4 regions of the Bacillus paranthracis genome follow, and region 3 is predicted to be linked to each of the others. Evidence: predicted binding sites of a transcription regulator. Region 3 holds the regulator's gene; each other region holds the start of a gene.
What was found. The regulator CtsR, encoded in region 3, represses protease genes until heat stress. The targets are predictions, from matches to a motif close to ATGGTCAATAAAGGTCAAACA.
Positions count from the first base shown of each region.

Region 1: the regulator CtsR is predicted to act here: its motif matches at 2,227-2,247, upstream of clpP (ATP-dependent Clp endopeptidase proteolytic subunit ClpP).
Region 2: the regulator CtsR is predicted to act here: its motif matches at 2,143-2,163, upstream of clpP (ATP-dependent Clp endopeptidase proteolytic subunit ClpP).
Region 4: the regulator CtsR is predicted to act here: its motif matches at 2,284-2,304, upstream of clpB (ATP-dependent chaperone ClpB).

Region 1 covers NZ_CP101136.1:127,566-132,636, reverse strand. The annotation lists gene spoVAD (stage V sporulation protein AD) at 1-599, shown strand, start outside; gene spoVAE (stage V sporulation protein AE) at 596-946, shown strand; gene NLJ82_RS27730 (DUF1657 domain-containing protein) at 956-1,162, shown strand; gene NLJ82_RS27725 (DUF421 domain-containing protein) at 1,183-2,052, shown strand; gene clpP (ATP-dependent Clp endopeptidase proteolytic subunit ClpP) at 2,294-2,875, shown strand; gene NLJ82_RS27715 (recombinase family protein) at 2,898-3,449, opposite strand; gene NLJ82_RS28975 (Ger(x)C family spore germination C-terminal domain-containing protein) at 3,825-4,274, opposite strand; gene NLJ82_RS27710 (Ger(x)C family spore germination protein) at 4,192-4,959, opposite strand; gene NLJ82_RS27705 (GerAB/ArcD/ProY family transporter) at 4,964-5,071, opposite strand, start outside.
Region 2 covers NZ_CP101135.1:4,866,343-4,871,413, forward strand. The annotation lists gene spoVAD (stage V sporulation protein AD) at 1-515, shown strand, start outside; gene spoVAE (stage V sporulation protein AE) at 512-862, shown strand; gene NLJ82_RS25330 (DUF1657 domain-containing protein) at 872-1,078, shown strand; gene NLJ82_RS25335 (DUF421 domain-containing protein) at 1,099-1,968, shown strand; gene clpP (ATP-dependent Clp endopeptidase proteolytic subunit ClpP) at 2,210-2,791, shown strand; gene NLJ82_RS25345 (HPr family phosphocarrier protein) at 3,106-3,354, opposite strand; gene whiA (DNA-binding protein WhiA) at 3,378-4,328, opposite strand; gene NLJ82_RS25355 (gluconeogenesis factor YvcK family protein) at 4,418-5,071, opposite strand, start outside.
Region 3 covers NZ_CP101135.1:90,156-95,226, reverse strand. The annotation lists gene clpC (ATP-dependent protease ATP-binding subunit ClpC) at 1-184, opposite strand, end outside; gene mcsB (protein-arginine kinase McsB) at 207-1,271, opposite strand; gene mcsA (protein-arginine kinase activator protein McsA) at 1,276-1,824, opposite strand; gene ctsR (transcriptional regulator CtsR) at 1,998-2,459, opposite strand; rRNA gene rrf (5S ribosomal RNA) at 2,666-2,781, opposite strand; rRNA gene NLJ82_RS00500 (23S ribosomal RNA) at 2,832-5,071, opposite strand, start outside.
Region 4 covers NZ_CP101135.1:1,205,433-1,210,503, forward strand. The annotation lists gene NLJ82_RS06075 (YitT family protein) at 1-159, shown strand, start outside; gene NLJ82_RS06080 (DUF3813 domain-containing protein) at 185-382, opposite strand; gene NLJ82_RS06085 (hypothetical protein) at 383-523, opposite strand; gene NLJ82_RS06090 (Cof-type HAD-IIB family hydrolase) at 629-1,438, opposite strand; gene NLJ82_RS06095 (YjzC family protein) at 1,931-2,110, shown strand; gene clpB (ATP-dependent chaperone ClpB) at 2,322-4,922, shown strand; gene NLJ82_RS06105 (YjzD family protein) at 4,960-5,071, opposite strand, start outside.

The sequences.
Region 1 (5,071 bases), on a different replicon from region 3:
CAGCTGTAGAAAAACAGTTCCGCTATCCTACCGAATATGGTGGGCAAAAACCACCTACCGCGCAGTGGACAGTAACCGGAGCAGGAGCTGCTATTTTAAGCGATACTGGACACGGTCCTAGGGTAACATCTGCCACAATCGGACGAGTGGTTGATATGGGATTAACAGATCCATTTAATATGGGAGGTGCAATGGCTCCAGCTGCCGTTGATACAATTGAAGCCCATTTACGCGAACGACAAATTGATGCCTCTTACTACGATTTAATCGTAACGGGTGACCTCGGACATGTAGGACGCGAAATTGCTTATGACTTATTACATAAACACGGAACGAAAGTAACGAGCGAACAGTTTCAAGATTGCGGGCTGCTCATTTATAGAGAAGGGCAACCTGTCATCGCTGGCGCTAGTGGACCAGGGTGTTCCGCAACGGTCGTATACGGTCACTTATTAAACCGAATGAAAAGAGGAGAGTTTAATAAAATACTTGTCGTTGCGACAGGCGCTTTACTATCTCCACTTACATTCCAACAAGAAGAAACGATTCCGTGTATCGCTCATGCCGTTTCGATTGAATTTGGAGGTGCAACGCAATGATTTTTTTCTGGGCTTTCGTCATTGGCGGACTTATATGTGTAATCGGCCAACTTATGTTTGATGTTGGAAAGCTAACACCAGCTCATACAATGGCAACACTCGTTGTTGCTGGAGCTATATTAGATGGATTCAATTTGTATGAACCATTAATTGATTTCGCTGGAGCTGGGGCAACTGTACCTATTACAAGCTTTGGTAATGCCCTCGTTCACGGTGCAATGGAAGAAGCTGCAAAACATGGCATCGTTGGCGTTATTACCGGCATGTTTAAAGTAACAAGCGCCGGTGTATCCGCAGCTATTATTTTCGGCTTCATCGGAGCATTGCTATTCAAACCGAAAGGATAAGGTGTTCGTATGACAGTTATCGCTAGCGTCAAAACCTGCCTTGCTAGTGTAAGGGGCGCTCAAGCAAGTTTGAGCTCCCTTTCACTACATTCACAGGACGCAAAATCAAAACGTGTATTTCATGAATGTATGTTAGAAATGGAGAGCATCATCGCGGATTTACAAAATAGAGTTTCAGTATTAGAACGTGAAGAACCTCAATATAAAGGGTTTTAAGTAGACTGGAGGAAATGACTATGTCTCACCTGCCGGAATGGACACTTGTCATTCTTCGCTCTGTATTCATATTAATTATTTTATTCGCTATTACGAAATGGTTAGGGAAAAGACAAATCTCTCAGCTCTCCTTTTTTGAATACATAGCCGGAATGACAATCGGTGACATCGCTGCCCAAGTATCTACAGGGCTCGATTCAAAATTTTTTCACGGCGTCTTTGCGATACTCATTTTCGCTGTGGTACCTTTTTTAACAGGAATCCTTTCTTTAAAGAACAAAACAGCTCGGGACTTCTTTGAAGGGAAATCTACCGTATTAATAAAAGATGGAAAGATACTCGAAGACAACTTAAAGAAAGAAAAATATACAAGTGACGAATTACTGGAACTTCTTCGTGGAAAAGATGCCTTCAGCGTAGCTGATGTTGAATTTGCTGTACTAGAACCGAGCGGAGAATTAAATGTATTATTAAAGAAAGATCGCCAACCACTCACAGCAAAAGACATCGGTTTAAAAGTAGCAAACGAAAAAGAACCACAAACTGTTATTATGGATGGCAATGTCTTAGATGAACCGCTATCCGCAAGTGGACATAACCGCGCTTGGCTACATGCTGAACTAGAAAAGCTCGGTGTTGTTATCGAAAATGTCTTTCTCGGTCAAGTTGATTCATACGGACAACTGACTATCGACATTTATAATGACAAACTACAAATGCCTTCTCCTCAAAACAAACCTTTATTATTAGCATCATTAAAAAAATGTCATGCTGATCTTGAACTATTTTCCTTAGAAACAAAGTCGAAATCAGCGAGCGAAATGTATAGTAAAAACGCGAAACAAATCGAAAAGATTTTAAATAAAGTAACCTATCTTTTAAAAGAATAGATATCGAAAGAACGCTTCAGTCAAAAGGCGTTCTTTTCTTTTTTTCTACAGTTTTTATAACGTTTAAATTTATGTAATTCGGTTATGATGTTGAAGATACATAAGCAGGGAATTTCAAAAACATAGCGAATATTTCATGGTACAACTACATATTTTTTTGATTTAAAGTGGTTTCGTTTGACCTTTATTGACCATAATTGTATTATAAGACTAAGAAAGCTTTATAAGGAGGAAATAACAGATGAATTTAATTCCTACAGTAATTGAACAAACAAATCGTGGAGAACGCGCTTACGATATTTACTCTCGACTATTAAAAGACCGCATCATTATGCTTGGTAGCGCAATTGATGACAACGTAGCTAACTCAATCGTTTCCCAGCTTTTATTCTTGGAATCTCAAGATCCAGAAAAAGATATTCACATCTACATCAACAGCCCTGGTGGTTCTATCACAGCAGGTATGGCAATTTACGATACAATGCAGTTTATTAAACCGCAAGTATCAACAATCTGTATCGGTATGGCTGCATCTATGGGTGCATTCTTACTTGCAGCAGGTGAAAAAGGAAAACGTTATGCACTTCCAAACAGTGAAGTAATGATTCACCAACCACTTGGCGGGGCACAAGGTCAAGCGACTGAAATCGAAATCGCTGCTAAACGTATCCTATTCTTACGTGAAAAACTAAACCAAATTCTTGCTGACCGCACTGGTCAACCACTTGAAGTGCTACAACGCGACACAGACCGCGACAACTTCATGACAGCAGAAAAAGCTTTAGAATACGGTTTAATCGATAAGATCTTTACAAATCGTTAATAACTAAATTACTGAGGCAACCCTATAGCGCCTTGTCTAAATACCTATACAGCGTGGTCTTACTGATACCAGTCGCCACTGTAATTTGCTTAATTGTATAGTCTTTACTCTTATACATCTTAACAGCCATTTCCACTTTATCTTCTTTCTTAGTAGGTCTCCCACCTTTCTTTCCTCTTGATCTTGCTGCTTGAAGACCAGACTTTGTTCGTTCACTAATAATATCTCTTTCTAGTTCAGCGATGCTTGCCATTGTACGAAAGAAAAACTTTCCCATTGCGGTTGAAGTGTCAATACTGTCAGTAATTGATACAAAATGTACACCCATATCGTTAAATAATTCGCTCAGTTCTATCAAATGTTTTGTGGAACGTGAAATACGGTCAAGTTTATATACAACAATTTTATCGCCACTTCGTAAAATTTTTAAAAGGTCTTCTAATTGAGGCCTATCTCTTCGTGTGCCAGTTAATTTTTCTTTATAAATCTTCTCAACCCCGAATTGTGTTAATGCATCAACTTGCATATCTAGGTTTTGTTCCTCCGTACTCACTCGCGCGTAACCAAAAATCATAATTAATCACCTACTAAAAACTATTTATATGAATATATTAGCACCAAAAACGGTGTTTGTTATTAAAAATGTTACTTTGATTTTGGGAATGAGTTTTGGTACCAAAGATCAGGGTAAATAGAGTGTGTCTTGCTCCAATAAGGACCAGCCCCATAAATGTCCGTTTATGGGGCTAATTTTATTAAACTAACCAGCCGCAGTATGACTGAAGAGAGCTCTTTTATTTTTGTTCCGCAATAGGGCCAGATTGTTGAATAAGGATTGTAGTTAATTATGGTTTTACATACAATTATTGAACTATTGGAAGATAAGTTTAATATCAACCTCGGTGAGCTTTTCATAAGTAAATGAGGTTCTTCACAAGTAATTCGTGAACTAATCAACTGCCCCAGTTCGTTTTATTTCTACCTTAATATTTGGTTTTAAATTTAATGTGGAATACTTTCCTCTCAAATCTTTTTCATTTAAATTGGAATATTTTCTTATACTTTTTATTTTTCTTCCAATGCCAATTGGATCAGTATTTAATTTTCTAAACTTCTCAAGAATATCCCCGAATTCTTTGTTTAGTTCTTCTTCAATTATTAGCTCCATTTTTTTTATTGATTCCTTATTTTTAAGAGTAACAGAAGGCTGTAATTCTATAGTTGAAACTAAAATAGATGCATTTAAATTAACCGACTCTTTCTGAGATAATTCAACATTTCCGCGGTACTTTATTGGGTGAATTGTAATATTAAATTTATCTCCTTTTTGCTTTTCGACTAGTTTTATTCCCTTTTCTTCTAATACCTCTGTAGGAATATTTAAAGTTATATCCCCCAAAAAAAGCATTATGATCGGTGAATAATTTTATATACAGGGTTTTTTTCATGGAAATAGAACCAACCATTTTATCATCCCTAAATAATGCAACCCCATCTAAATAGGGTGCTACACCATTCTCATTCGATAGAATAGGTAAGGTAGGATCGATACCAATTTCATATAGTGTGGAAATAAAATCATGCAAGTTGGAGTTTATTAACATTTCCTTCTTTTCGTGCTTATCTAATAATTGATAAATATATGACCCCATTTCAGGGTATTCTTCATAGTTTTTATTATTAATTGTACTCTCAGCATTGTTTGTAATTGCCAAAAAAATTAAAGATCCGATGCTACTATCTCGTTGCATTGTATCTAGAAAAGATGAAATCCCTATCATTTCTGTCATATATTTATCAAATAAAATTGTCCTTAATTGACCAGAAGTAAGGTCGTGGCTTGTCTGTTGTTCTAAATTTTGTCTTATTTGTTTGCTTGTAGTTCCGACGGCAGAAAGGGTTACACTCGTCTTTTCTTCTTTACGGTCGAATTGTAACAAGCTAATAGTGCCTTTGTATGTATTCTCATCAAGTAAGTCAAAACCAATAATAGTTGAAATTCCTTGCCTTTCTAATATTTTTTCAGGTAGCATACATGCCGTACAGAGAAAGAAACAAAGTAGTAGAATAAGCCATATTTTCATTTTTTCAACTCCGTTTTGAACGTGAAAAGATTTTAGATTTAATGATTGAAATGAAATATAAGAATATTGGATAGATAAACCATAGGTAAAAGCCTACTTGACCAACTTTATC
Region 2 (5,071 bases), 470 kb from region 3:
GAGCCGCTATTTTAAGCGATACTGGAAACGGCCCTAGGGTAACATCAGCCACAATCGGAAAAGTGGTTGATATGGGATTAACAGATCCGTTTAATATGGGAGGCGCAATGGCTCCAGCCGCCGTCGATACAATTGAGGCCCACCTACGCGAACGCCAAATTGACGCCTCTTACTACGATTTAATCGTAACCGGTGACCTCGGACATGTCGGCCGCGAAATTGCTTATGACTTATTACATAAACACGGAACGAAAGTAACGAGCGAACAGTTCCAAGATTGCGGGCTACTCATTTATAGAGAAGGGCAACCTGTCATAGCTGGGGCTAGTGGACCAGGATGTTCCGCAACAGTCGTGTACGGTCATTTATTAAACAGAATGAAAAGAGGAGAGTTCAAAAAAATACTTGTCGTTGCGACAGGCGCTTTACTATCTCCACTTACATTCCAACAAGAAGAAACGATTCCGTGCATCGCTCACGCCGTTTCAATTGAATTCGGAGGTGCAACGCAATGATTTTTTTCTGGGCTTTCGTCATTGGCGGACTCATATGTGTAATTGGCCAACTTATGTTTGATGTCGGCAAACTAACACCCGCTCATACAATGGCAACACTCGTTGTTGCTGGAGCTATATTAGATGGATTCAATTTGTATGAACCATTAATTGACTTCGCTGGAGCTGGGGCAACCGTACCTATTACAAGCTTTGGTAATGCCCTCGTTCACGGCGCAATGGAAGAAGCCGCAAAACATGGCATCGTTGGCGTTATTACCGGCATGTTTAAAGTAACAAGCGCCGGTGTATCCGCAGCTATTATTTTCGGCTTCATCGGAGCATTGCTATTCAAACCGAAAGGATAAGGTGTTTGTATGACAGTTATTGCTAATGTTAAAACCTGCCTTGCTAGTGTAAGGGGGGCTCAAGCAAGTTTAAGCTCCCTTTCTTTAAATTCACAAGATGAAGAATCAAAACGTGTATTTCATGAATGTATGTTAGAAATGGACAGCATCATCGCTGATTTACAGAATAGAGTTTCAGTATTAGAACGTGAAGAACCTCAATATAAAGGGTTTTAAGTAGACTGGAGGAAATGACTATGTCTCACCTGCCGGAATGGACACTTGTCATTCTTCGCTCTGTATTCATATTAATTATTTTATTCGCTATTACGAAATGGTTAGGGAAAAGACAAATCTCTCAGCTCTCCTTTTTTGAATACATTGCCGGAATGACAATCGGTGACATCGCTGCCCAAGTATCTACAGGGCTCGATTCAAAATTTTTCCACGGCGTCTTTGCGATACTCATTTTCGCTGTGGTACCTTTTTTAACAGGAATCCTCTCTTTAAAGAACAAAACAGCTCGGGACTTCTTTGAAGGGAAATCTACCGTATTAATAAAAGACGGAAAGATACTCGAAGACAACTTAAAGAAAGAAAAATATACAAGTGATGAATTACTGGAACTTCTCCGTGGAAAAGGTGCTTTCAGCGTAGCTGATGTTGAATTTGCTGTCTTAGAACCGAGCGGAGAATTAAATGTATTATTAAAGAAAGATTCCCAGCCACTTACAGCAAAAGACATCGGTTTAAAAGTAGCAAACGAAAAAGAACCACAAACTGTTATTATGGATGGCAATGTCTTAGATGAACCGCTATCCGCAAGTGGACATAACCGCGCTTGGCTACATGCTGAACTAGAAAAGCTCGGTGTTGTTATCGAAAATGTCTTTCTCGGTCAAGTTGATTCATACGGACAACTGACTATCGACATTTATAATGACAAACTACAAATGCCTTCTCCTCAAAACAAACCTTTATTATTAGCATCATTAAAAAAATGTCATGCTGATCTTGAACTATTTTCCTTAGAAACAAAGTCGAAATCAGCGAGCGAAATGTATAGTAAAAACGCGAAACAAATCGAAAAGATTTTAAATAAAGTAACCTATCTTTTAAAAGAATAGATATCGAAAGAACGCTTCAGTCAAAAGGCGTTCTTTTCTTTTTTTCTACAGTTTTTATAACGTTTAAATTTATGTAATTCGGTTATGATGTTGAAGATACATAAGCAGGGAATTTCAAAAACATAGCGAATATTTCATGGTACAACTACATATTTTTTTGATTTAAAGTGGTTTCGTTTGACCTTTATTGACCATAATTGTATTATAAGACTAAGAAAGCTTTATAAGGAGGAAATAACAGATGAATTTAATTCCTACAGTAATTGAACAAACAAATCGTGGAGAACGCGCTTACGATATTTACTCTCGACTATTAAAAGACCGCATCATTATGCTTGGTAGCGCAATTGATGACAACGTAGCTAACTCAATCGTTTCCCAGCTTTTATTCTTGGAATCTCAAGATCCAGAAAAAGATATTCACATCTACATCAACAGCCCTGGTGGTTCTATCACAGCAGGTATGGCAATTTACGATACAATGCAGTTTATTAAACCGCAAGTATCAACAATCTGTATCGGTATGGCTGCATCTATGGGTGCATTCTTACTCGCAGCAGGTGAAAAAGGAAAACGTTATGCACTTCCAAACAGTGAAGTAATGATTCACCAACCACTTGGTGGTGCACAAGGTCAAGCGACTGAAATCGAAATCGCTGCTAAACGTATCCTATTCTTACGTGAAAAACTAAACCAAATTCTTGCTGACCGCACAGGTCAACCACTTGAAGTGCTACAACGCGACACAGACCGCGACAACTTCATGACAGCAGAAAAAGCTTTAGAATACGGTTTAATCGATAAGATCTTTACAAATCGTTAATAGATATTTAAAGCGGAAGCGGCTTATTTAGAGTCGCTGGAGCTGGATACATAAAAAAGCGCCTATTACAGGGCGCTTTTTTATAGTTAAATCTCCGCACGAACATACCCCACTCAGTATCCCTCTAAATATATCGGCGATTTTTCAAATATATCGACCGTAACTCCAATTATATCGGCGATTATTTTAATATATCGACGTTTCGACACAACTTATCGACTTACCGACAATTCTCGACAAGAACGCACATCCCACATACCCCCACCAACAAGCCCCAAACAACAAAAAAGCTATCGCACATGCGCGATAGCTTCTTATTGTACATATGCAGCTAGTGCCTCTAAAGCCTCTTCTGCATCTGAACCTTCTGTTGTAATTGTTATCATGCTACCAGTTCCAATTGCTAAGCTCATAATCCCCATTATGCTCTTTGCATTTACTGTCTTCCCATCTTTTTCGATGAAAATATCTGCATGAAAGCGATTGGCCTCTTGTACAAACAACGCAGCCGGACGTGCTTGTAAACCGTTTTTTAATGAAACCTGAACTCTTTTTTGAACCACAGCTCCATTTCCCCTTTAACCTCTTATTTTTTTGCTACCGTTTCCCCCGCGCGTAATTTCTCTGCAATATCATCAATTTTACGCAAACGATGATTAATACCCGATTTACTAATTTTCCCCCCGGATACCATCTCACCTAATTCTTTCAATGTTACATCTTGATAATCTCTTCGTAATTGCGCAATTTCTCGTAGTTTATCCGGCAATATATCAAGACCAACCGTCTCATCAATATAACGGATATTTTCAATCTGCCTTAGCGCTGCACCAATTGTTTTATTTAAATTAGCTGTTTCGCAGTTCACTAAGCGATTTACAGAATTACGCATATCACGTACGATTCGAATGTCTTCAAATCTTAAAAGTGCATTATGAGCACCTATAATATTTAAAAACTCTGTAATCTTTTCTGCTTCTTTCAAATACGTAATGTACCCTTTTCTTCTTTCCAACGTCTTACTATTTAAATCAAATCCGTTCATCAGTTCACATATAGCATCATTATGTTCCTTATATAACGAAAAGATCTCTAAATGATAAGATGATGTTTCTGGGTTATTTACTGAACCACCTGCTAAAAATGCACCGCGTAAATACGATCGTTTACAACATTTCTTCTCAATTAATTCTTGTGATATATTTCGAATAAATGAAAAGTCGTCTCGAACGATATGAAGATCAGCTAATATTTCGCGTGACTTCTCAACAAGCCTTACGATATATACATTGTTTTTCTTCAATCGCATTTTTTTACGAACAAGTAATTCTACCGTCACGTCATATCCTTTTTTCAAAAGCGTATAAATCCTTCTTGCAATTGCCGCATTTTCCGTTTGAATATCGATTGATAGACGACGATTTGAAAAAGAAAGCGATCCGTTCATGCGAAGTAACGCTGATAATTCTGCTTTCTCACAACATTCCTTCATCTCCAGATTCGTCAACTCTTTCTTTGTTTCTGATGCAAATGACACAGTCAACACCTCCTTATACGATTATTGTGGAACAAAAATCTTGTCCTATATGAAATGAGGAGCGTTACCCCAAACGAGGCAACGCACATCTACAACAGTGAATATAAAATAGAAGCTAGTTTTAATGTATCGTGTCTTACAACACGGTCATCATACTTCGCTAATTGATCTTGAATCACATTAATATTATTTTCAATAAAACGCTCTTCATCTACTACAACTGGTGCCGACATTTCTTCCTCGTATAACTGACGTAATTCACAAGGAATATCACGGTTATTGACAATTGCAGTATCGATAAACGGTTTACCTAAATGATCATGTAACGCCTGCACATGGTCAAACGCAGTATATCCCATCGTTTCACCAGCTTGCGTCATAACATTACACACATATACCTTCTTTGCTTTTGCAGCAAGAACAGCGTCCCCAATTTTGTTAACAACTAAATTCGGTAATATACTCGTATACAAACTTCCTGGACCGAAAACAAGTAAATCAGCTCGTTTAATTTCAGTCAACGTTTCATGTAACGGCTCTACATCTTCTGGAGTTAAAAAGACACGGTTAATTTTCTTTCCGAAATAAGGAATCTTTGATTCACCTGTTACAATTTCTCCGTCTTCTAGTTCCGCATGTAGTACTGCACTTTGATTCGCTGCTGGTAATACACGTCCTCTAACATTTAAAACTTTACTCGTTTCTGTAATAGCATGGAAGAAGTCTCCTGTAATCGAGGTCAT
Region 3 (5,071 bases):
TTTGAACTTTCTCCGGGCTTAATCCAAGAGCAATCAACGCTTTTGCTGCAATTCCTTCACCTTCGCGTACAAGCCCAAGTAAAATATGTTCTGTTCCAATATTGTTATGCCCAATACGAATCGCTTCCTCTTGAGATAAAGCTAATACTTTCTGTGCTCTTTCTGTAAATCTTCCAAACATCATAGAAATCGCCTCCTACTTGCGCTTAGTTTTTTTCAATACGTAATCGCTCACGGATTAAGGTTGCTCTTCGATAATCTCTTTCTTCTGGCCCTAAAGGTCCTCCCGCATATTGTTGTAAAATGCCTGGTTGTGTAAGAACCATTAGCTCAGTCAAAATATTTCTCGATATACCTTTTATATATCCTAAATCAATACCAAGTCGTAAATCTGATAAGCAATTGGCTGCTTCCGCAGATTGAATTAAACGACTGTTGGCTAGTATGCCATAAGAGCGATAAACTTTATCTTCAAGCTCAATACTTGAATTTTGTACAATTAATTCTCTAGCCATCTTTTCTTGCTGTATGATTTGTTGAATGACACTCTTTAAATCTGCAATAATATCTTCTTCAGATTTTCCTAGCGTCATTTGGTTTGACACTTGAAATATATTACCTAACGCTTCGCTACCTTCACCGTATATTCCTCTTACTACTAACCCTAATTTTTGAATTACTTGTATAATACGGCTAATTCTTTTCGTTAAAACGAGCCCTGGTAAATGGATCATTACGGAAGCCCTAAGTCCTGTACCAACGTTAGTAGGGCAGCTCGTAATATATCCAAGTGATTCATCAAAAGCATATTCAACCTCTTTCTCAATCCAATTATCTATTTGATTGGCACTTTGAAGGGCCTCTGATAACTGCAATCCTGAAAATAAGCACTGAATCCGAATATGGTCTTCTTCATTCAGCATAACACTAATATGTTCGTTTTCTGACAATAGACACGCTCCATATTCTGTTCCTGCAAGGTTGGGACTAATTAAATGCTTTTCAACTAATACTCTCCTTTGAAGAGGCGTTAATTCATTCATTTTTAATAGTTCAAACTCTCCAAAAGGTTCTACTGTTTTATTTATAAATTCCTTTTTAAATAATTCTTGAATCTGTTTAGCTTCTTCTTCGTTTTGCATAGTAGAGAATTGATATTTTTTAAAATTACGAGCCAAACGAATTCGACTACTTAAAACAATATCAGAATCAGGGCCATCTCCCTTCATCCATGGACTAATCGCTTCATTCATAATTTTGTCCAGTGACATAGAACTATTCCCCCTCTCTATGCTCACTAAGCTGAGTTTCAAGATTTCTAATTTTATCCCTTACTCCAGCAGCTTTCTCAAATTCCTCTTTCTGTACGTATTGTTTCAGAATGAGTTTTAGTTCATCTAATTCTTTCTTTAAGTGAATATTTCCTTCTATACGCTTCGGAATTTTTCCACAATGATCTGTATGCCCGCCGTGAAGACGTTTTAATAACGGCTTTAAATGTTCCTTAAATGTATCGTAACAAGAAGCACATCCAAAGCGTCCTACCTTTGTAAGTTGCTCATATGTCATTTTACAATTTGGACATCTTAATATATTTGTGTTCGAAAATCCGCTTTTTTCTTCTTCAAACATTGTTGATTCACCATGTAATAACCCAGCAAATAAATCATGGAATGAAAAGTTAGACTGCGATGATTGAAAGAAAGACGTATAGCCACTTTGTTCTGCACATTGCTCACAAAGATGAACTTCCGCCTTCTTTTCGTTAATTACTTTTGTATAATGTAAAGTTGCTGGTCTTATATTACAGTTTTGACAAGTCATCACTATCCCCACCTTTACAACAGGAACGATCTATCTCATAGTACTTTTCATACATTACTAGACTGTTCACTTTCCTTTATTCGTTTACATAAAAGTGCGTGTTCTTTTTTCAAAACTTCTACAATATTTAACTGCCTTATCTTTTAGTTATTATTCTTTTACAAAAGCTGTATTTATTTATATTTCAGTGTTCTTAACATTGCGCATAATATTCGAGCCCTAAGTTCATCTCGAGAAGGAACATCCATTGATAATACAGAACGATCTAGTACGCTTAACATAAGTTTAGCTTCACGATTCGTTATGATTCCCTCTTCTATTAAACGTATAATCATACTCTCTGCATTTCCTTGCGCAACGCTATGATCAATCATATGAAGCATTTGATCAATAATGTCTATATCGTCATGCAGTTTGACTTTTATAATGCGAATGTAACCTCCTCCACCACGTTTACTTTCTACTACAAATCCTCTTTCTAACGTAAAACGGGTATTGATCACATAATTGATTTGAGATGGTACGCACTCGAATCGATCCGCAATCTCATTTCTCTTGATTTCAATCACATTATTATTACTTAAGTCAATAACTTGCTTTAGATATTGCTCAATGATATCAGATATATTTCTCATTTATCCGCCACCTTTATTGACTTTGACTATCTTTGACTTTAATTATATACGTATTAATAAAATTTGCAACTCTTTTGCTTATTTACTATCCTAGCCACATTCCCCTGTATTTAATCAAAATAATAATTATTTAAATACATTTTTTATTACTATGGATTATAAAAGAAAACACGAAAAAACACGAGTCATTTGACTCGTGCTTAGTTGCTTGGCGACGTCCTACTCTCACAGGGACAAGGTCCCAACTACCATCGGCGCTAGAGAGCTTAACTTCCGTGTTCGGTATGGGAACGGGTGTGACCTCTCTGCCATCATCACCAAACTATTGAAGGCATATTCCTTCAAAACTAGATAACATTTGCTACATATTATATGGTTAAGTCCTCGATCTATTAGTATTCGTCAGCTCCACATGTCACCATGCTTCCACCTCGAACCTATCAACCTGATCATCTTTCAGGGATCTTACTAGCTTACGCTATGGGAAATCTCATCTTGAGGGGGGCTTCATGCTTAGATGCTTTCAGCACTTATCCCTTCCGCACATAGCTACCCAGCTATGCCCTTGGCAGAACAACTGGTACACCAGCGGTGCGTCCATCCCGGTCCTCTCGTACTAAGGACAGCTCCTCTCAAATTTCCTACGCCCACGACGGATAGGGACCGAACTGTCTCACGACGTTCTGAACCCAGCTCGCGTACCGCTTTAATGGGCGAACAGCCCAACCCTTGGGACCGACTACAGCCCCAGGATGCGATGAGCCGACATCGAGGTGCCAAACCTCCCCGTCGATGTGGACTCTTGGGGGAGATAAGCCTGTTATCCCCGGGGTAGCTTTTATCCGTTGAGCGATGGCCCTTCCATGCGGAACCACCGGATCACTAAGCCCGACTTTCGTCCCTGCTCGACTTGTAGGTCTCGCAGTCAAGCTCCCTTATGCCTTTGCACTCTACGAATGATTTCCAACCATTCTGAGGGAACCTTTGGGCGCCTCCGTTACACTTTAGGAGGCGACCGCCCCAGTCAAACTGCCCACCTGACACTGTCTCCCGGGTCGATAAGACCCGTAGGTTAGAATTTCAATACAGTCAGGGCGGTATCCCACCAGCGCCTCCACCGAAGCTAGCGCTCCGGTTTCAAAGGCTCCCGCCTATCCTGTACAAACTGTACCAAAATTCAATATCAGGCTACAGTAAAGCTCCACGGGGTCTTTCCGTCCTGTCGCGGGTAACCTGCATCTTCACAGGTACTATAATTTCACCGAGTCTCTGGTTGAGACAGTGCCCAAATCGTTACACCTTTCGTGCGGGTCGGAACTTACCCGACAAGGAATTTCGCTACCTTAGGACCGTTATAGTTACGGCCGCCGTTTACTGGGGCTTCAGTTCAGAGCTTCGCTTACGCTAACCCCTCTCCTTAACCTTCCAGCACCGGGCAGGTGTCACCCCCTATACTTCGCCTTACGGCTTCGCAGAGAGCTGTGTTTTTGCTAAACAGTCGCTTGGGCCTATTCACTGCGGCTTTCCGTTAAGAAAGCACCCCTTCTCCCGAAGTTACGGGGTCATTTTGCCGAGTTCCTTAACCAGAGTTCTCTCGCACACCTTAGGATTCTCTCCTCGCCTACCTGTGTCGGTTTGCGGTACAGGCACCTTTTATCTCGCTAGAAGCTTTTCTTGGCAGCGGGGAATCAAAGACTTCGCTCCATAAGGAGCTTCCCCATCACAGCTCAGCCTTTACGATAAGCGGATTTGCCTACTTATCAGCCTAACTGCTTGGACGTGCACAACCAATCGCACGCTTCTTCTATCCTTCTGCGTCCCTCCATTGCTCAAACGATAAAGAGGTGGTACAGGAATATCAACCTGTTGTCCATCGCCTACGCCTGTCGGCCTCGGCTTAGGTCCTGACTAACCCTGAGCGGACGAGCCTTCCTCAGGAAACCTTAGGCATTCGGTGGACGGGATTCTCACCCGTCTTTCGCTACTCATACCGGCATTCTCACTTCTAAGCACTCCACCAGTCCTTCCGGTCTGACTTCACTGTCCTTAGAACGCTCCCCTACCACTGATACCATTCGGTATCAATCCGCAGCTTCGGTGGTGTATTTAGCCCCGGTACATTTTCGGCGCAGAGTCACTCGACTAGTGAGCTATTACGCACTCTTTAAATGGTGGCTGCTTCTAAGCCAACATCCTAGTTGTCTAAGCAACTCCACATCCTTTTCCACTTAATACACACTTTGGGACCTTAGCTGGCGGTCTGGGCTGTTTCCCTTTTGACTACGGATCTTATCACTCGCAGTCTGACTCCTAAGGATAAGTCATTGGCATTCGGAGTTTGACTGAATTCGGTAATCCGATGAGGACCCCTAGTCCAATCAGTGCTCTACCTCCAAGACTCTTACACTTAAGGCTAGCCCTAAAGCTATTTCGGGGAGAACCAGCTATCTCCAGGTTCGATTGGAATTTCTCCGCTACCCACACCTCATCCCCGCACTTTTCAACGTGCGTGGGTTCGGGCCTCCATTCAGTGTTACCTGAACTTCACCCTGGACATGGGTAGATCACCTGGTTTCGGGTCTACGACCACGTACTAAACGCCCTATTCAGAC
Region 4 (5,071 bases), 1.1 Mb from region 3:
ACTGGTGCTTATACGAATGAAAATAAGGAAATGTTAATGATTGTTATTACTCGTTACGAACTGTACGAATTAGAGAGGGTTATTAAACAAGTGGACCCAGGTGCATTTACAAACGTACTGCAAACGGTTGGGGTATTCGGATTGTTTCGAAAAGATTAAAGAGGACCAAAGCTGGTCCTCTTTTTTAATGTGCATTCGTAATGTTTTGCAACTGCTCTTGCATTTCACGTAGCTGAACTTTTTCAGCTGTTGAAGAGTTTGCGTATGCAGAGTGCAAAGCGTTTTTTGCTCTATATACGAGATCTTGTTGCTCGGCACCGCTTGAACAAGATACGGCATTTGCAACAGCATCTCTAGCTTGTTGAAATAGTAAGTTCCCCATTTAGACCCCTCCAAAAGAAGAGTTACTTCTCGCTTTTTCTGCCTCAGCTAATGTACCTCGGTACGGGAATCTTGCATCATGCTTCATAACAGCATCGGCTCCTTGTTGGATAAAACGTTTTGATTTGTTCTTTTTACCCATTCGAAAAACCCCCTTTATTTAGCTGAAAACAATCGACGCGCTAACTTGTGCGTCTAATGATAGTATGAGCGTTTGGCGAGAAACTATAAGCAGGGAATTTTTAGATTACAACCCAAGAACCTCTTCTAAATATAGTGCAATACCATCTTCTTCGTTCGTTAGCGTCGTATGGTTTGCGAGTGATTTTAATTCAGGGATGGCATTTCCCATTGCGATGCCGTGACCAGCAAATTCAATCATTTCAAAGTCGTTATCTTCATCACCGAAAGCGATGATTCGCTCTTGTGGAATGTTATAATGACTAGAAATTTTTTGTAGTCCAACAGCTTTATTTAATCCGCTTTTTACAATTTCAATAATCGGCCAAGGTGCGCCCCACTTTCTATGGTCGATTACTTCAGCGTGCATATCAGTTAAATGTTGACGAATTGCACTGGAATGCTCGTCATGTGCGTCAATTAATAAGCAAGTTGGATGATCATTTAAAATATTTAATAAGTCTCCTGTAAAAATGTTTGGAGAACCGAATTCGAAAATATGTTTTTTATCTTCATCAATTTCACGCACATACACATCGTCCATTACTTCAGCGTATATGTTTTTTACGCCAAAATCAAAGCAAGCTCGGACAATTTCTTGCGCTGTTGCTAGCTCAAGAGGAGAGTGATGTGTGCCCCACTTTGAATCAAGAGGGTGATGTACGTAAGCGCCATTAAAGTTTACGATTGGTGTATTTAGGCCAAGTTCTTTATAGTAATCATAACTAGCGCGGAATGGACGTCCTGTTGAGATAACAACAATATGTCCTTGTTCCTTTGCTTTTGCAATTGTATGTTTCGTTCGAGTGGAAATTATTTTGTTGTCTGTTAATAATGTACCGTCTAAGTCTAATGCGATTAAATGTTGTTTGTTCATAATTTCACCTCTTATAATATTTTTTTGTTTTTATCTGTATTTCCGTTTTTAATCTGCAGAAATAAGAGGTTAGACTGGGTGAGACCACCAAAGATGGAAAGTTCACTATATATCCATCTTACGTCGCAAAGTGCTGCGGTGTCTACTATTTCTCGTTGGAAATTAAGAAAAGTCAACATCTTTTTAGAAAGTTCAAACAATGTTTCTTTCATTATGGACAAATTGTGAAAAGGGTTACATTGCTCGTATGATGAGGCTTATAATGAACATGTAATCTTCTCGTATATGTTTGACTCTCCTTTGAAACTGGCCTATAGTAGGTTGGTTTCTTTTTTTTCGACAAATAGGAAGGAAATCCCTGCTTTAAGCTTGTGTCATTCATGTATATGTACAAGAACGAAATGTAGTACTTGTTTCCTAAACATGACAGAAAAGCTTTCTTTTAAAATGGATATACTAATGAGGCAAAGACGTCATGGAAGGAGAATGGAAATGGGACAAAATCGCAGGTTTCGTTCGGGACAAAAAGCGCCGAATGATGGCATTTACGTAGAAATTGGTGAAACGGGAAGTATGGTGAAAGATCCGCAAATGGTGAAACTAACTGCTGGTGACAAGTTTCCAGATAACACGAATCATAACCGTCAGTGGACGTATAAAAGAAAACCGTAACAGAAGCCGCAATCGTTATTGCGGCTTTTTTGTCGTTACACATTTTAATTTCATTTACCGTATATTTTTCAGTTGTATCATGAATGCTCCTTTTTTCTTTTTCAAATAATAAGTTTGAAAATACATAAGCAAAATTATTGTATAAAAAAGTCAGTTGGCGTATAATCAAATCAAAGGTCAAAGAAAGTCAAACATTTGGAGGACTGTAAAGATGGACTTAAATCAAATGACAACAAAAACACAAGAGGCGATTATGAGTGCCCAATCTTTAGCGGTATCTCATCACCATCAAGAAGTAGATACTGTTCATCTCTTGTTTACATTATTAGAAGAGCAAGATGGGTTAGCAGTACGTATTTTTCAAAAAATGAACGTCGATATAGAAGCATTAAAACAAGGCGCCGAAAATTTAATTAAGAAAAAGCCTTCCGTAACGGGGAGCGGTGCAGAAGCAGGTAAATTATATATAACAGGTGCTCTGCAACAATTACTTGTAAGAGCAGGAAAAGAAGCAGAGAAATTGCAAGATGACTACATTTCAATTGAACATGTATTGCTTGCTTTTACTGAAGAAAAAGGCGATATAAACCAATTATTTACAAGATTTCATATTACGAAAGATAACTTATTACAGTCTTTAATGACAGTTCGGGGGAATCAAAGAGTGACTAGTCAAAATCCAGAAGCAACTTATGAAGCGTTAGAAAAATATGGTCGTGATTTAGTTGCGGAAGTAAGAGCGGGGAAAATTGACCCTGTTATCGGCCGCGATAGTGAAATTCGCCGCGTAATCCGCATTCTTTCACGTAAAACGAAAAACAACCCAGTTTTAATTGGTGAACCAGGTGTTGGTAAAACAGCAATTGTTGAAGGGTTAGCACAGCGTATTGTGAAAAAGGATGTACCTGAAGGATTAAAAGATAGAACAATCTTTGCATTAGATATGAGTGCGCTTGTAGCTGGAGCGAAATTCCGTGGTGAATTTGAAGAGCGACTGCAAGCTGTATTAAATGAAATTAAAAAGAGTGAAGGACGCATTTTATTATTCATTGATGAACTTCATACAATCGTCGGCGCTGGTAAAACAGAAGGCGCAATGGATGCAGGAAATATGTTAAAACCGATGCTTGCGCGTGGTGAACTGCATTGTATCGGGGCGACGACGTTAGATGAATATCGTAAATATATTGAGAAAGATCCAGCGCTAGAAAGACGTTTCCAACAAGTATTAGCAGAAGAACCAACTGTTGAAGATACAATTTCCATTTTACGTGGTTTAAAAGAGCGCTTTGAAATTTATCATGGTGTAAATATTCATGACCGCGCGATTGTAGCAGCATCAGTTTTATCAGATCGATATATTTCGGATCGTTTCTTACCGGATAAAGCAATTGATCTTGTTGACGAAGCGTGCGCAACAATTCGTACAGAAATTGATTCTATGCCAACAGAATTAGATGAAGTAACGCGTCGCATTATGCAGCTGGAAATTGAAGAAGCAGCTCTTGGAAAAGAGAAAGACTTTGGTAGCCAAGAACGTCTAAAAACATTGCAACGTGAATTATCGGATTTAAAAGAAGTGGCAAGTGGCATGAGAGCCAAATGGGAGAAAGAAAAAGAAGATATTCACAAAGTTCGTGACTTACGTGAACATTTAGAGCGTCTGCGCCGTGAATTAGAAGAAGCAGAAGGTAATTACGACTTAAATAGAGCAGCGGAACTTCGCCACGGAAAAATTCCTGCAATTGAAAAAGAGTTAAAAGAAGCAGAAGAAATGGGCGCGAATAATAAACAAGAAAATCGTTTATTACGTGAGGAAGTAAGTGAAGAAGAGATTGCTGATATTGTTTCACGTTGGACTGGTATTCCTGTTGCAAAACTCGTTGAAGGTGAACGCGAGAAATTACTACGTTTAGAGCAAATTTTATCAGAGCGTGTCATCGGACAAGAAGAAGCAGTAAGCTTAGTATCAGACGCAGTTCTTCGTGCACGCGCAGGTATTAAAGACCCGAACCGTCCGATTGGTTCCTTCATTTTCTTAGGACCTACTGGTGTTGGTAAAACAGAACTTGCAAAAACGTTAGCGCAGTCATTATTTGATAGTGAAGAACAAATGATTCGTATTGATATGTCTGAGTATATGGAGAAACACGCTGTGTCACGCTTAATTGGTGCGCCTCCTGGATATGTTGGATATGAAGAGGGCGGTCAATTAACAGAAGCGGTAAGACGTAAACCGTATTCGGTTATTTTATTAGACGAAATCGAAAAAGCACATCCAGAAGTATTCAACATTTTATTACAAATGTTAGATGACGGTCGCATTACAGATTCGCAAGGACGTACAGTAGACTTTAAAAACACGGTTATTATTATGACTTCAAATATTGGATCTGCTCATTTATTAGATGGACTAGGAGAAGATGGCTCCATTAAAGAAGAATCAAGAGAACTTGTCATGGGGCAATTAAGAGGACATTTCCGACCAGAGTTTTTAAATCGTGTCGACGAAATTATTTTATTCAAACCTCTTACAACGAATGAAATTAAAGGTATTGTTGATAAAATTGTAAAAGAATTACAAGGCCGTTTAGCTGACCGTCATATTACGGTACAATTAACAGACGCAGCGAAAGAGTTTGTTGTCGAAGTTGGCTTCGATCCGATGTACGGAGCTCGTCCGTTAAAACGATATGTACAGCGTCAAGTTGAGACGAAATTAGCGAGAGAATTAATTGCAGGAACGATTACTGATAACAGTCACGTAGTTGTTGATGTAGAAAATAACGAATTAGTCGTTCATGTGAAGTAAAACAAAAAAGAGTTCGGATAAAATCCGGACTCTTTTTTTAGTGTTGTTCTACTGGCTCGTTTGGAATTGCAGCTGCAATTGCTAGTACGAATACTGCAAGAACAACTGAGAAAATAGACGCTTGGTTAAAATCGTATGTACCGCCAGTC